DNA from 2 places in the Janthinobacterium sp. PSRC1-1 genome. Region 1 is predicted to be linked to the other one. Evidence: predicted binding sites of a transcription regulator. Region 1 holds the regulator's gene; the other holds the start of a gene.
What was found. Region 1 encodes LexA, which represses DNA repair genes until DNA is damaged. Its sites were predicted from a motif close to ACTGTATNNNNATACAGT; they were not measured.
Positions count from the first base shown of each region.

Region 2: a site for LexA is predicted at 5,009-5,026, ahead of imuA (translesion DNA synthesis-associated protein ImuA). Genes of this name have one in related genera too.

Region 1 is NZ_JAFCWK010000005.1:388,590-396,351, forward strand. Features, by position in the region: gene ACP7DW_RS13560 (CvpA family protein) at 1-409, shown strand, start outside; gene purF (amidophosphoribosyltransferase) at 449-1,972, shown strand; gene ACP7DW_RS13570 (cystathionine gamma-synthase family protein) at 2,016-3,257, shown strand; gene lexA (transcriptional repressor LexA) at 3,328-3,963, opposite strand; gene rpsF (30S ribosomal protein S6) at 4,240-4,629, shown strand; gene priB (primosomal replication protein N) at 4,650-4,949, shown strand; gene rpsR (30S ribosomal protein S18) at 4,975-5,265, shown strand; gene rplI (50S ribosomal protein L9) at 5,293-5,748, shown strand; gene ACP7DW_RS13600 (replicative DNA helicase) at 5,884-7,269, shown strand; gene ACP7DW_RS13605 (DUF47 domain-containing protein) at 7,363-7,762, shown strand, end outside.
Region 2 is NZ_JAFCWK010000005.1:243,200-250,961, reverse strand. Features, by position in the region: gene ACP7DW_RS12975 (CHAT domain-containing protein) at 1-788, shown strand, start outside; gene ACP7DW_RS12970 (hypothetical protein) at 831-1,181, shown strand; gene ACP7DW_RS12965 (alpha/beta hydrolase family protein) at 1,249-2,007, opposite strand; gene ACP7DW_RS12960 (glutathione S-transferase N-terminal domain-containing protein) at 2,077-2,781, opposite strand; gene ACP7DW_RS12955 (Y-family DNA polymerase) at 2,861-4,348, opposite strand; gene imuA (translesion DNA synthesis-associated protein ImuA) at 4,278-4,988, opposite strand; gene ACP7DW_RS12945 (putative Na+/H+ antiporter) at 5,195-6,460, shown strand; gene ACP7DW_RS12940 (GNAT family N-acetyltransferase) at 6,495-7,762, opposite strand, start outside.

The sequences.
Region 1 (7,762 bases):
AATACTGTCATTGGTCAGCTGGATCGTGGCGTTCGTCATTGCCAACGCGTATGGCGCCACCCTGGCGAAATTCCTGCCCGAAGCCGTGCCGGGCGAAGCCGTCCGCCTGTTGCTGGCCTTCGTGGTGCTGTTCATCGGCGTGCGCATTTTGATGGGATTGCTCTCCATGACGGTCGACGCGCTGGTCAAGGTGACGGGCCTGAGCCTGGCCGACCGCACCCTGGGCAGCCTGTTCGGCGTGGCGCGGGGCCTTGTGATCGTGCTGACCGCCGTCATCTTGTGCGGCATGACGTCCATACCGCAGCAGTCATTCTGGAAAAACGCGTTGCTCAGCCCGTTCGCGGAGCAGGGCGCGCGCGCCATCAAGCCTTATCTGCCAGCCGCTTACGCGCAGCATGTGAAATTTTGAATTTTTTTTAAAATCAGTAGCACAGTTTAGGAGCACACCATGTGTGGCATCGTCGGCGTCGTTTCCCATCAACCTGTCAATCAATTGCTCTATGATGCATTGTTGCTCTTGCAACATCGCGGTCAGGACGCGGCAGGGATTGCGACCAATCACAGCAGTATGTTTTCCATGCACAAAGCCAATGGCCTCGTGCGTGACGTCTTCCGTACGCGCAACATGCGTTCGCTGCAAGGCACGACGGGCATCGGCCATTGCCGCTACCCGACGGCCGGTTCGTCGAGCGAAGAGGAAGCACAACCGTTTTATGTGAATGCGCCGTTCGGCATCACCCTGGCGCACAATGGCAACCTGACTAACTGGGAACAGTTGAAACAGGAAATGTTCAAGAACGACCGCCGCCACATCAATACCGATTCCGATTCGGAAGTGCTGCTCAACGTGCTGGCGCATGAAATCCAGGAAGCGACAACGGGCCTGAACCTGGACCCGGAAGCCATCTTCAAGGCCATCACCGTGCTGAACCGCCGCGTCAAGGGCGGCTACGCCGCCGTGGCGCAAATCGCCGGCGTGGGCTTGCTGGCCTTCCGCGACCCGCACGGCATCCGTCCGCTGTGCCTGGGCATCAATGAAACGGAGCAAGGCCCCGAATACCTGATCGCCTCCGAATCCGTGGCCCTGGAAGGCATGGGCTTCCGCTTCGTGCGCGACATCGGTCCCGGCGAAGCCGTCTTCATCGATGCCGACAAGAAATTGCACAGCGCTCAGTGCGCCGACAATGCCAGCCTGAATCCGTGCGTCTTCGAATTCGTCTACCTGGCCCGTCCCGACTCCGTCATCGACGGCGCCTCGGTGTACGCCACGCGCCTGAAAATGGGTGAATACCTGGCTGAAAAGATCCGTGCCGAATTGCCGGACGTGCATATCGACGTGGTCATGCCGATTCCCGATTCCTCTCGTCCGGCCGCCATTCAGCTGGCACTGGCGCTGAACCTGGAATACCGCGAAGGCTTCATCAAGAACCGCTACATCGGCCGTACCTTCATCATGCCGGGCCAGGCGGCGCGCAAGAAATCCGTGCGCCAGAAGCTCAACGCGATCCCGTCCGAATTCAAGGATAAAGTCGTGTTGCTGGTCGACGACTCCATCGTGCGCGGCACCACCAGCCGTGAAATCGTGCAGATGGCACGCGAAGCGGGCGCGACGAAAGTCATCTTCGCCTCGGCCGCGCCACCGGTGATTTACCCGAACGTGTACGGCATCGATATGCCGACGCGCGATGAGCTGATCGCCTATGGCCGCACGACGGAAGAAGTGTGCCGCGAAATCACGGCCGATTACCTGGTGTACCAGGATATCGGCGCGTTGAAGCAGGCGATTGCCGACGTCAATCCGGCACTGACGAACTTCGAGGCTTCGTGCTTCGATGGCGTGTACGTGACGGGCGACGTGTCGCAGGAGTATCTGGACCGCCTGGAATATGCGCGCCACCATCCGAAGGCGGCAGCGCCGGAAGATACGCCGCGTTCCCAGCTGAACCTGAACCTGGCAACGACAGAAGCATAAGTAACTTGCCCGGCCGATGCCGGGCTTTTTTTTCTCCGCGATCATGAACGATAAAAAAAACTACGGCTTTACCACCACCATCCTGCATAACGACCGCCGCAAGGGGATCGAGCACGGCTCGCTGCACAAGCCTGTGCACACCTCCGTCGCCTTCGGCTACAGCGACGCGCGCCAGCTCGCTTCCGTGTTCCAGGGCAAGGAGCCCGGTTTCCGCTACGGCCGCCAGGGCAACCCGACCGTGTCCGCGCTGGAAGACAAGGTCAACAAGATGGAAGATGGTGTGGCCACCTTGTGTTTCGCGACCGGCATGGGCGCCATCGGCGCCGTGGTGCAGTCGCTGCTGCGCGCGGGCGACCATGTGGTGTCGTCGGCCTTTTTGTTTGGCAATACCAACAGCCTGTGGCAAACGGTGACGGGGCAGGGCATCGCCGTGTCGTTTGTCGACGCCACCGAGGTGGCCAACGTGGCGGCCGCCATCACGCCGCAAACGCGGATTGTGTTCGTGGAAACCATCGCCAATCCACGCACGCAGATCGCCGACCTGGCAAAGATCGGCGCCTTGTGCAAGGAACGCGGCATTTTGTACATCGTCGACAACACCATGACGACGCCTTACCTGTTCCGCCCGAAAGCGGTGGGCGCGGGCCTGGTGGTCAATGCGCTGACGAAATCGATCGGCGGCCACGGCAATGCGCTGGGCGGCAGCTTGACGGACACGGGCGTGTTCGACTGGACGCAGTACCCGAACATTTTTGAGAATTATAAAAAGGCGGCGCCAGCGCAGTGGGGCATCGCGCAAATCCGCGCCAAGGCCTTGCGCGATTTCGGCGCATCGCTGGGCCCGGAAGCGGCGCACCATATCGCCGTCGGCGCGGAAACCATGGCCTTGCGCATGGACCGCACCTGCTCGAACGCCCTGGCGCTGGCCAGCATGCTGGCCGCCGACCCGCGCGTGGCGGCCGTGCATTACCCGGGCTTGGCGTCGCACCCGCAGCACGCGCTGGCGACGGACTTGTTCCGCAGCTATGGCTCGCTGTTCAGCTTTGAATTAAACGATGGCATCGATTGCTTCGATTTCCTCAATCGCCTCAATCTGGCTATTCCAGCGAGCAACCTCGGTGACACGCGCACCCTGGTCATCCCCGTCGCCCACACGATCTTTTATGAGATGGGTGCCGAGCGCCGGGCCAGCATGGGCATTGCCGAATCGCTGATCCGTGTGTCGGTGGGTATCGAGGACGAGGCCGATCTGCTCGAGGATTTCAGCAACGCATTGGACGCATAAGCGGCCGCGCGCCATGTGAAAAGGGCCGCGACAGTCGTGCTGTCGCGGCCCTTTCTTTCAGCGCAGTGATTTAATGCCAGCTGCGCATCAAGCCGACCGCCAGCCCTTCCAGGGCGAACTCATCTTCCGGCGACACGGTAATCACCTTGAAGTCGGGGTTTTCCGGCAGCAGTTCGATGACGGAACCTGTTTTTTTGTAGCGCTTGACGGTGACTTCGTCGCCGATGCGGGCCACGACGATCTGGCCGTTCTTGGCGCTGTCGACCTTCTTGACGGCCAACAAGTCGCCATCCATGATGCCGGCGTCGCGCATGGACCAGCCGCGCACCTTCAGCAGGAAGTCGGGCTTGGCCGAAAACAGGGCCGGGTCCACGTTGTAGCTCGCTTCCAGGTTTTCCTGTGCCAGGATGGGCGAGCCTGCGGCCACCCGGCCGATCAGGGGCAGCGACATCAGCAGCGCTGCCGGCACCTTCGATGGCGCTGCTTCGGCGGCCGCACCGATCAGGCGGATGCCGCGCGAGGTGCCGGGCGAAATCTCGATCGCGCCCTTGCGGGCCAGGGCCTGCAAATGCTCTTCGGCCGCATTGGCCGATTTGAAACCCAGTTCATTGGCGATTTCGGCACGGGTGGGAGGAAAACCCGTGTTTTCAATCGCGTCCTTGATCAGGTTCAGGATTTGTTCTTGTCGTGCTGTCAGCTTGATCATGAGCGGTGGGTGCATACTAAAATGCTGTCTATATGAACAGTCTGTATTTTTGTACAGTATCGCCCACTATGCAAGGGGATTTCGGTGATTTGCGCGAATTTCGTGCGAAATACTGGAATGGGCAGGAAAAAACGCCTGGCCTGCCCCGTGCGCGGGCCGCTTGTTGAAGGAATGATTGAAACGTTTGCAAAAGGCGGTTATAATCTTCGGCTGACCTTCCCACACCCGTCTTGACGCCGGGGTGGGCGATTATCAATCCGACCTGAAGGAGTTTGCATGCGTCATTATGAAATAGTCTTTATCGTCCATCCGGACCAAAGCGAGCAAGTGCCCGCGATGATCGAACGCTACAAAGCCAGCGTAACCACCCGCGGCGGTTCGGTTCACCGCGTGGAAGATTGGGGCCGCCGTCAAATGGCTTACTCGATCCAAAAGCTGCCTAAAGCACACTACATCTGCCTGAACATCGAATGCGACAACGAGACCCTGGTCGAGTTGGAAACAGCATTCAAATTCAATGATGCCGTGTTGCGTCACCTGACCGTTAAAATGAAGAAAGCTGAAACAGCTCCTTCGCCGATGATGAAATCGGTACAACGCGAAGACGCGGCCAAAAGCCACCGCACCGAAGCACCAGCAGCCGCTCCTGCCGCAGCAGCAGCTTAATTCTTGACCAGGATCGTGCGCTGAACCAGCTACAAGTAACCGCCATCATTGCCGAGCGCGAAATATTGCGCTACACCCCGGCAGGGTTGCCGATTGTGAATGCAGTATTGCAACACAGTTCGCAGCAGATGGAAGCAGGAATTGCCCGTTTGACCGAGTTTGATGTTGCCGCGCTAGCCGCTGGCGAAATTTCAGGCAGGTTCAGCCAGGCAAGCTTGGGCGGGGTATATCAGTTCACGGGTTTCCTGGCCAGGAAGAGCCGCAACAGCAAGAGTTTGGTGTTTCACATCATTGATTTTAGTGCAGTCAATTCTGACTAGCGCATTTTAGATACAGGAGCCTGACATGGCATTCGGTAAAAAGTTCGACAAAAATAAGCTCAAGCTTAAAGAAAAACGCAAACAGCAAAACCCGTTGTTCAAACGCAAGAAGTTCTGCCGCTTCACCGCAGCTCACGTTGAGCAAGTCGACTACAAAGACGTCGACACGCTGAAAGACTTCGTCCAAGAAAACGGCAAGATCATGCCAGCACGCCTGACCGGTACCAAAGCGCACTACCAGCGCCAAGTCGACACCGCAATCAAGCGCGCTCGCTTCCTCGCGCTGCTGCCATACACCGATCTGCACCACGCTTAATCGGTCAGATATTCCTGGAGAAGAACTATGCAAATCATTCTGTTAGAAAAAGTTGTTAATGTCGGTAACCTCGGCGAAGTCGTCAAAGTCAAAGACGGTTACGCACGTAACTTCCTGATCCCGCAACGCCTGGCACGTCGTGCCACGGCAACCGCTGTGGCTGAATTCGAAGTCAAGCGCGCCGAACTGGAAAAAGCTGCTGCCGCCAAACTGGCCGCATCGCAAGCCCAGGGCGAAAAACTGAGCGGCCTGACCGTTCAAGTTGCTCAAAAAGCTGGTGTTGATGGCCGTCTGTTCGGTTCCGTCACCAACTTCGACATCGCTGAAGCGCTGACCAAGCAAGGTTTTGCTGTTGAAAAAGCACAAATCCGCATGCCTACCGGCCCGCTGAAGATCGTTGGCGAACACAACGTTTCGGTTGCTCTGCACACCGACGTGGTCGTGGAAGTTGTTATCGCTGTCGTACCAGACGCGAACGCGTAATTGTCTGCGGGCCTGGCCCGCAAGCATTGCCGCACGATGAAAAGCCGGGTTCGCCCGGCTTTTTTGTGGCCTTTTTTTCGCTCAATTTCAGCCCTTTATTTTTGCCAGCACGCCGAAGCGGGTATAATTCGCGCCATGAACGCCCCCTCTGATCCGCAACTGGATTCCCTCCGTATTCCGCCGCATTCGATCGAAGCAGAACAATCCGTTATCGGTGGTCTGTTGCGCGACAATGCAGCATATGACCGCATCGCCGACTTCATGCATGCGGAGGATTTCTATCGCTATGACCATCGCATCATCTTCGAGCAAATCGTCAAGATGATTAACGGCTCCAGGCCGGCCGATGTCATTACTGTTTTTGAAACCCTGACCCAGCTCGGCAAGGCCGATGATGTGGGCGGACTCGCTTACCTGAACGCCATGGCGCAAAACACGCCATCGGCCGCGAACATCCGGCGTTATGCCGAGATCGTGCGCGACCGCGGCGTGCTGCGCAAACTCATCACCGTCGCCGACGATATCTCCGGCACGGCCTTCAGCCCGCAAGGCAAGGAAGTCAAGCAGATGCTTGACGAGGCCGAATCGAAGATTTTCGCCATCGCCGAAGAAGGCGCGCGCGGCGCCCAGGGCTGGACCGCCATCCAGCCCCTGCTGACGCAGGTGGTCGAACGCATCGACGAGCTGTACAGCCGCGACAACCAGAGTGAAATCACGGGCGTGCCCACCGGTTTCATCGACCTCGACCGCATGACCTCCGGTCTGCAGCCGGGCGATCTGGTGATCGTGGCGGGCCGTCCTTCGATGGGCAAGACGGCGTTTTCCGTCAACATCGGCGAAAACGTGGCCATCGACAGCGGCTTGCCCGTGGCCGTGTTTTCGATGGAGATGGGCGGCGCCCAGCTGGCCATGCGTATGCTCGGTTCCGTCGGCCAGCTCGACCAGCACCGTCTGCGCACGGGCCGTCTGAACGACGAAGACTGGCCACGCCTGACGAATGCGATTCAAAAGATGAACGACGCCCAGTTGTACATCGATGAAACGCCGGCCTTGAATTCGATCGAATTGCGCGCCCGCTCGCGCCGTTTGTCGCGTCAATGCGGCAAGCTCGGCCTGATCATCGTCGATTACTTGCAGCTGATGTCGGCCAATAGCCCGGGCGATAACCGCGCCACGGAGATTTCCGAGATTTCACGGGGCTTGAAAGGCCTGGCGAAAGAACTCGGTTGCCCCGTGATCGCGTTGTCGCAGCTGAACCGCTCGCTGGAACAGCGGCCGAACAAGCGTCCCGTGATGTCGGACTTGCGCGAATCGGGCGCTATTGAACAGGATGCCGACGTGATCCTGTTCATTTACCGTGACGAGGTGTATAACCCCGACTCGCCGGACAAGGGAACGGCCGAAATCATCATCGGTAAACAACGTAACGGTCCGATCGGCAGCATCCGCCTCACCTTCATGGGGCAGTACACCAAATTTGGCAATTACAGTGGTGGCCTGGCGCTTTACCAAGGCGACTAAGACTCAGCAGCACTGATATTCCATTGGCCGCCCCCTCATACGGGGCGGCTTTCTGTAGTAAATAACACGACTCAATGCTTAACGGAGAATGACATGTTTGGACGCTTGATGCCCACTGAGGGCAAGTTTTTTGAATTGTTTAACCAGCACGCGGAACTGTGCGTCAAGGGCGCTAAAGAAATGCTCGGCCTGATGACCAATTTCGATGACCTGGAAAACCGCGTGCATGCGATCGAAAGCATCGAGAAACAGGCGGACAAAGTCACCTACGCCACCGTGGAAATGCTGCACAAGACCTTCATCACGCCGATCGACCGCGACGACATCCATCAGCTGATCACGCGCCAGGACGACATCCTCGACCTGCTGGAAGATGCGGCGCAAACCGTCTCGCTGTACGACCTGAAAGCCGTCACGCCGGAAGCCAAGCGCCTGGCCGAACTGGTGCTGGCCTGTACCGAAAAAGTGCGCGACGCCGTCGCCATGCTGCACA
Region 2 (7,762 bases), 150 kb from region 1:
GCGTCTTGCGCTACCTGCCGTTCGCCATGCTGCATGACGGGCGCCGCTGGCTGGTCGAACGGCTGCCCGTCTCGCTGCATGGCGAACAGGCCGGCGCGCAAGCAGCGCCGCGCCGCGCGCCATCGCTTGCCCTGTTCGGCCAGACGCGCGCCAGTGGCGAACTGCCGGCCCTGCCCTTCGTGCAGCGCGAACTGCGCGCCGTGCAAGCGATCGGACACGCGGCGCGCATCCCCAGCCAGATCTACCTCGATGGCGACTTCACCGGCGCGGCGCTGCAGCGCGCACTGCCCGCCAACAGCAGCGTGCACATCGCCAGCCATTTCGTGCTGCGCTCGGGCGCGGGCGCGGACTCCTACCTGCTGCTGGGCGATGGCGGCAAACTCAGCCTGGCGGAACTGGCGCAGGACGGCTACCGCTTCGCCGGCCTGGACCTGCTCACCCTGTCGGCCTGCGAAACGGCCGTGCCGGCCGGCACCGATGCCACCGGACGCGAACTGGAAGGCCTGGCCTGGCTGGCCCGCCAGCGCGGCGCGCGCAATGTGCTGGCCAGTTTGTGGCGCGTGTCGGACCAGTCGACGGCTACTCTGATGGGCGATTTTTATGCGGCGCTGGCGCAAGGCAAGGGCAAGCCGCAAGCCTTGCGCCAGGCGCAGTTGCGGCAGATCCGCGCCTCCCGGCACGCCGTCACGGCGACGCGGGGCCTGACGCCGCTCGACGCTGCCGGCGGCAGCGGCCAGACGCGCGGCCATCCCTTCTACTGGGCCGGTTTCATCCTGCTCGGCTCCTGAGCGCCGCACGACGGAAGGCCGTTTTTGGTGTATGCTGGCGGCATGAACAATGACACCGACATCCAGCTCAGCGGCCCCTTCAAGGCCATCGACGGCTCCGGCCGTGCCCACGACATCAAGGCCATCCGCATCTTCGACGAAGGCTACGGCATCATCGACGTCTACGTCGATTTCGCCGCCCCGCTCGAAGCGGGCGCCTGCAAGGACAAGACCCTGGTCGGCCACATCCTGGCGCGCCTGCGCAGCCTCGGCTACGTGGGCCCCGATTTCGGCCACGGCGACCTGGGCTTGCAAGACAAGAAACTGATCGTCCTGGAAGCACCCGAGGAATTTTCGGCCTTTGCAATCAGTAAAGGCTGGAAGGATCTTTCGGCCGAATTTGACGAAGACTGATCCTCTTTATCCCCCATCTGCGCCGTACCCGCGACTTGCCGGTACGGCGTTTTTCATGGGCGGCGATTTATGCCAGGTAGCGCGCGCTCCAGGCCGCGATGACGTTGGCAACATAGGCCGCATCATCGCGCCCCGTCAATAAATGGTCGGCATCGTCGAGCGAGACAAAACTTTTCGGGTGCTTGGCGGCCGTAAAGATATCCATCGCGTTCGACAGGCTCACCGTCGTGTCGTTCGGTGCGTGCATCACCAGCAAGGCGCGGCGCAGGCCGGCGATGTGCGCCTTCAGGCTGTGGCTGCCCGCGTCGTCGACGAATTGCTGGCGGATGCGAAATGGCCGCCCTTCCAGTTGCACCAGCGCCTCGCCCTCGGCGGCAATCTGCTCCAGGTGCGCGCTGAACATGCGCGTGACATACGCGGGCGTACTGGGGGCGGCCAGTGTCACCACGGCGGTCGCTTCCGGCACTTGCGCGGCAGCGGCCAGCACGGCGGCGCCGCCCAGGCTGTGGCCGATCAGCAATTGCGGCGCAGCATGTTTTGCCCGCAGGAAATCGGCGGCGGCCAGCAGGTCGTCCACATTCGACGAGAAATTGGTGGCGGCAAACTCGCCCTCGCTGGCGCCCAGCCCCGTGAAATCGAAGCGCAGCACGGCGATGCCGTGCTGCGTCAAGCCTTGCGCGATGCGCCGCGCGGCCAGCACGTCCTTGCCGCAGGTAAAACAGTGGGCGAACAGCGCGTAGGCGCGGATGGCGCCGTCGGGCGCGTCGAGGCGCGCCGCCAGCACATGGCCGTGCGCGCCGGGAAAATCTTGCCGGGTGGATTTCATTGTCTCAGATCAAAGCTGCCGCGCAGCGCGGCCGATGGCGCATTGTAGCGCCGTCAGGCCACAGCTGTTTTAGCCACGCGATGGGATGTCGACGCCCTTGATGACGGCAGGTCGGGCCAGGAATGCGTCCAGCGCGCGCTGCACATTGGGGAAATTGCCAAAGCCGACGAGCTCGCCGGCGCCATAAAACCCCACCAGGCAGCGCACCCACGGGAAGATGGCGATGTCGGCAATCGTGTACTGACTCCCCATGATCCAGTCGCGGCCCTGCAGGCGCTGCTCGAGCACGCCCAGCAGCCGCCTGGCCTCGCCCAGATAGCGTTCCAGCGGACGCTTGTCTGCGTAGTCCTTGCCGGCGAATTTATGGAAGAAGCCCACCTGGCCGAACATGGGGCCGATACCGCCCATCTGGAACATCAGCCACTGGATGGTTTCATAGCGCAGGCCCGCGTCCTGCGGCAGGAACTTGCCCGTCTTTTCCGCCAGGTACAGCAGGATGGCGCCCGATTCGAACAGCGCCAGCGGCTTGCCGTCGGGACCGTCCGGGTCGAGGATGGCGGGAATCTTGTTGTTCGGACTGAGCGACAGGAAGGCGGGCGATGTCTGGTCGTTCTGCTCGAAGCTGACCAGGTGCGGCTCGTACGCCAGGCCCAGCTCTTCCAGCAGGATCGACACCTTGATGCCGTTCGGCGTCGGCAGCGAATACAGCTGCAGGCGCTCGGGATGCCGTGCAGGCCATTTTTCGGTGATGGGGAAGTCGGAAAGTTGGGACATGGAAATCCTTATTCAAGTGGTTGACGCGGCGCAAGCAAGCCAGTATAGCCAAGCATGGCCGTTTCAGCAGGACAGCGCATCAGCCAAACAAGCCATGCAAAAACCAGCGCGGCGCGGCGTCTTCTGCGCTGCCGGCGATGCGTTCGCGGTAGACCCAGTAATGGGCGTGGTCGCGTCCTTCGGCAATAAAATAATCGCGCGCCTGCGACTGGCCCCACCAGCCCGCCTCGATGCGCTCGGCGACGGACACCATTTTCAACGGCGAGCCATAAAAGGGCCGGTGCTCGCGCATCAACAGGGCGATGGGTTGCGCCAGCAGCCAGCCGGGACGGGGCATGCCGGGCAAACCGGGTGGCAAGTCCGGCAGCGCGCTTCTTGAAACGGGCTTGGCCGGCAGCGGCAGCCACTGGTTGGCCGCTTCGGGACGGTAATCGGCGCGCGGCACTGCCTGCAAGACATTCTCGACGCCCAGGCGCGCCACCAGCAATTCCATCAGGCGCTGGCGCTCCTGCGGCGTGCCGCCCGGCTCGGGAAACAGGCTCTCGCTGGGCGGCGCCATCGGCTGCACCTGCAGCGCTTCCAGGGTCAGGCCGATCACGGGTGCGTCCAGCACCAGCTGCGCCAGGCGCTCCTTGAGCAAACGCACCAGATGCTCGTCGCGCCAGACGGCCTCGCCCAGCGCCAGGTCGATGACGGTGGGCGCGCGCGCCACCCTGCCCCGCTCGTGCGCCAGCAACAGCTGTATGCGCTCGACGGCGAATTGCCGCGCGCACAGCCAGCCCGTCATCTGCTGCAGCAGGCGGCGCGCGCCGAACAGCAGCGCGTCGGCGTGCTCCACGCGGTCGAACAATTCCAGGCTGGCGCGAAACGTGGGCGGCGCTTCGAGCCAGACGAACAATTCCGTGCTGTGGCCATGCGCATCGTCGAGCATCTCCAGCACGGCGGCGCCGCAGCGGCGCTGCAAGCCGGGCCGGGGCAAGTGGCGCAGCTGCCCCAGGGTGCGGCAGCCGATGCCCTCGAACCAGTCGAGCCAGGGACGCGCGGGTGGCAGCAGGGCGCACGGCAGGCGGTCGAGAAGGCGCACCAGACTGGCCATGCTCAAGGTCCGGCCCCGGCGCGTGCCGGCACGCGCCAGCAGCCAGGCGCCGCGCGCCGTGGGCGCGCACGACAACTGGGCCGTGTAGCCGAGCGCGCGCAAGCTGGCCGCCATCTGCTGGCACAGGGCGCGCACGCCGCCGAACAGGCGCAGGCTGGCGCCAGCATCGACCAGCAGGGTCGCTTCTTCGCCCTGCGCCACCAGCGGCGAGTATTGCAGCAGCGCCAGCGCCACCGCTTGCAGCGCCTGCGCTTCCAGCTCGGGCGAGCGCTCGTGCAGGCGCGCCTGCGGCGCCAGCATCAGCGCGCCCGCGCGGCGCATGCCCGGCCGGATGCCGGCCGCCCGCGCCAGCGGCGACAAGGCCATCACTTGCTCCTGCTCCAGCACCACGCCGAGACTGTCAGCCGACCAGCGCGGGCAAAATACTTCGAGCGGGAGCCGGGGCAGGCACAGGCCGATCCAGAGTCGCATGGCGTCGCAATAATGAAGGAGGTTGCAGGGGCAGGAACAGGGGCGCGTCGCGCTGCGGTCCCCGGCGCTTGATGAAGCCGATCTCGATGCCGCCGGCGGCCGGGCGCACGGACAGGCGCAGCGGCGCCGGCGACGCATCCTGCGCGCCGTGCAAGGGGCGCAGCATGCAGAACAGGGTGTTGCCGCCTTGCGCGGCCAGGTGCAGCCGGCGCAGGCTGTCGGCGCGCACGTGCGATTGCCAGAACAGCAAGGCGCCGCAACTGCCGCTGCGCAAGATGTTTTCCGCTGCCCATAGGGCATCCTTGCTGCCGGCGCTTTTGAGCCACAGCAGTTGCGACGGCGCCAGACCCTGCGCGGCCAGGGCCAGCGCCTGCGGCGGATGGGGCGGCTGCAGCAGCACGATGGGCAAGCCCGGCAGCTGCGCCAGCGCGGGCGCCAGCAGGCGCAATTCGCCGCTGCCCGGCTGCTGCACCAGCAGATCGATGAGGCTGCCACTGGGCCAGCCGCCGCCGGGCAGTTGCGCGGACAGGGCGGCAAAGCCCGTGTCCAGGCAGCGCGTGGCGCCCTGCCCCAGCTGCGATGCGCGCCATAAAGACGGGTGCAAGGCTTCCGGCGCGGCCATCAATTCGGAATGTTGCATAATTAGATAGAGAGATGAATACTGTATGCATATACAGTACTATCCAGCCCTGCTTTTGGCAAGGATTATCTGTCAGATAGCGTGCCCGGGGCCGCCCCGCCATGTCCGAAAAACCCCGTTTTTGGCATCGATTGCTGTACCATAAGCACTCTCCTTACCGTCTGGCAAAGTACCAGTCGGCCCCCTCCGTCCATAAGGAAACGCATTTGACCACCATCCAACTCATCAGCGCCATCGTCTTCGGCCTTGCGCTCATCCACACCTTCGCCGCCAAGTCGTTTGAAACATTGTCGCGGCGCCATCCCCGCCATGCGGGCCTGCTGCACTTGCTGGGCGAAGTGGAAGTCGTGTTCGGCTTCTGGGCCTTCATCCTGATCATCATCATGGCCTTTGTCTCGGGCAGCGATGCGGCCATCGAGTATGCCGAGTCGCGCCATTACACGGAACCGCTGTTCGTCTTTGTCGTCATGGTGGTGGCCGCATCACGCCCCGTGCTCGACGCCGTGCAGCGCCTGTTGAAAAGCGTGGCGCGCGTGATGCCGCTGCGCACGGAACTGGCCCTCGTCTGGCTGGGCCTGGCGCTCGTGCCCCTGACGGGCTCCCTGATCACGGAACCGGCCGCCATGACCCTGGCCGCGCTGATGCTGGCGCCGCAAATCTTCCGCCCGGGCATCCCTGAATGGCTGAAATACGGCGCGCTGGGTGTGCTGTTCGTCAATGTTTCCATCGGCGGCACCCTCACCTCGTACGCGGCGCCGCCCGTGCTGATGGTGGCCACCACGTGGAACTGGGACAGCGCTTTCATGGCCACCCACTTCGGCTGGAAGGCGGCCATCGCCGTGCTGGTCAATGCCACGGGCGTGAGCATCTTGCTGCGCAAATACCTGCACAGCAACACCTCCGACATCAAGCCGAAAGCCGGCGAAGTGGAAGCGCCGAAAGTGCCGCTGGCCGTCAGCCTCGTGCACATGATCGTGCTGGCCGGCGTGGTCACCCTGGCGCACCATCCCGTGCTGTTCATCGGCCTGTTCCTGTTCTTCCTCGGCTTCGTGCAGGCGTATGAACGCTATCAAAGCCCGCTGATCCTCAAGGAAGGCTTGCTGGTCGGCTTCTTCCTCGGCGGCCTGGTGGTGCTGGGCGGCATGCAGCAATGGTGGCTGCAGCCCATCGTCTCGAGCCTGAAGCCGCTGGCCCTGTTCTTCGGCGCGCTGGGCTTGACGGCGATCACGGACAATGCGGCCCTCACTTACCTCGGTTCGCTGATCGTCGGCATGACGGACGAAGCGAAATACATGCTGATGGCCGGCGCCGTGGCCGGCGGCGGCCTGACCGTCATCGCCAATGCGCCGAACCCGGCCGGCGTGGCCCTGCTGCGCCGCGGCTTCAAGGATGAATCGATCGGCGCCGTCGGCCTGCTGGCCGGCGCCCTGCTGCCCACGGCCGTGGCGGGCCTGGCTTTCCTGGCTTTGTAGTGACCGCAGTGCGGCGGCCAACCTGGCCGCCGCTTTAATCGCCTTCGTACACGAGAAAATGCAGCCGGTCATAGAACAGGCTGTAGGCATAGTCGAACGTGCCCACGCTGCGAAACCCCTTGTGCAGATACACTTGCAGCGCTTCGCTCTTTTCCCACACCGTCAGGGTGATGCGCGCGCAGCCCTTGCGGCTGGCCAGGTCGCGGATGGCATGGAACATCTGCCTGAATAAACCCTGGCCCCGGTATTTCTCGTCGATGGCCAGGCTGCTGACGAAACAGTCGTCGGCGCGCGCGTGCGCGAGCACGAAGGCGTCATACGCATCGTCGAGCGCCTTCATGTCGTCGCGGTAATACGAGACGGCGCCGCAGGCCTGGAACTCGTCCATCGTCGCGGCCGTGAAAAAGCCGATGAAACGCCCGTCCTCGTCATGCAAGCCGTGGATATGCGCCAGGTAAGGGTCGATGTTCTGCCGCCGCTGCAGTTCGACGAACTGCAGATTGAGTTTATTGCCGAACGAGCAGTATTCGAGGTAACTGGTGGCAAACAGCAATTTGGCCATGCGGTTCTTCGCCTCTTCACCCAGCAGCTCGCCCGCCACCAGCGTGAGCGGCGCATGCGACAGCAAGCCCGCCTGAACCTGAACTTCGTCACCCAACGGCGCGGCATCGCCGATGGCCGGCATGCGGCTGCCGTGGCGGCCCACGGTGGGGCGCCAGAAATTGCCGGCGGCAATCTGCTGCGAACGGCGGGTTAGCAGGTAGCGGCAAAAGACGGCATTCACGCGGTCGAGCTGCGGGTCGTCCGACAGCACCGAGTAATAGTGGAAGTGATCGATGTCGGCCCGCAGCTGGGCCGCATACGCCATGCGCGGCACTTCCTCGATGTCGAATACATCGACGATGTCGGGCAGGCGCAAAGGATCGTCGAGTTGCCAGTCGATCTCGTCCAGCCTGGCGACGCAGCGCGCATATGCGCGCCGCTCCTCGTCGCTGAGCGGGATGTGCATCTCGGTAATGATATCGTCCAGCAAGCGCATGCCGCGGATACCGCCCGCCACCGCTTCGCGCGCGCCGTCATACAGCACGCAATAGCGCTGGTAGAACTCGGCATGGCTGAGCAGGGTCACGCCCAGGTTTTTCTTCCATTCGGCATAGAACTGGCCGAACAGCTGCGCCTCGAATTGCGGGCAGGAACGGGGAATTTCCCCACCGATGCGCGCATACGCGAGGTTCACATTGCGCTGGATCACACGCAGCGCCCCATCGTTCTTCTTGGCGATCAGCATGCCCGTTTCATCGA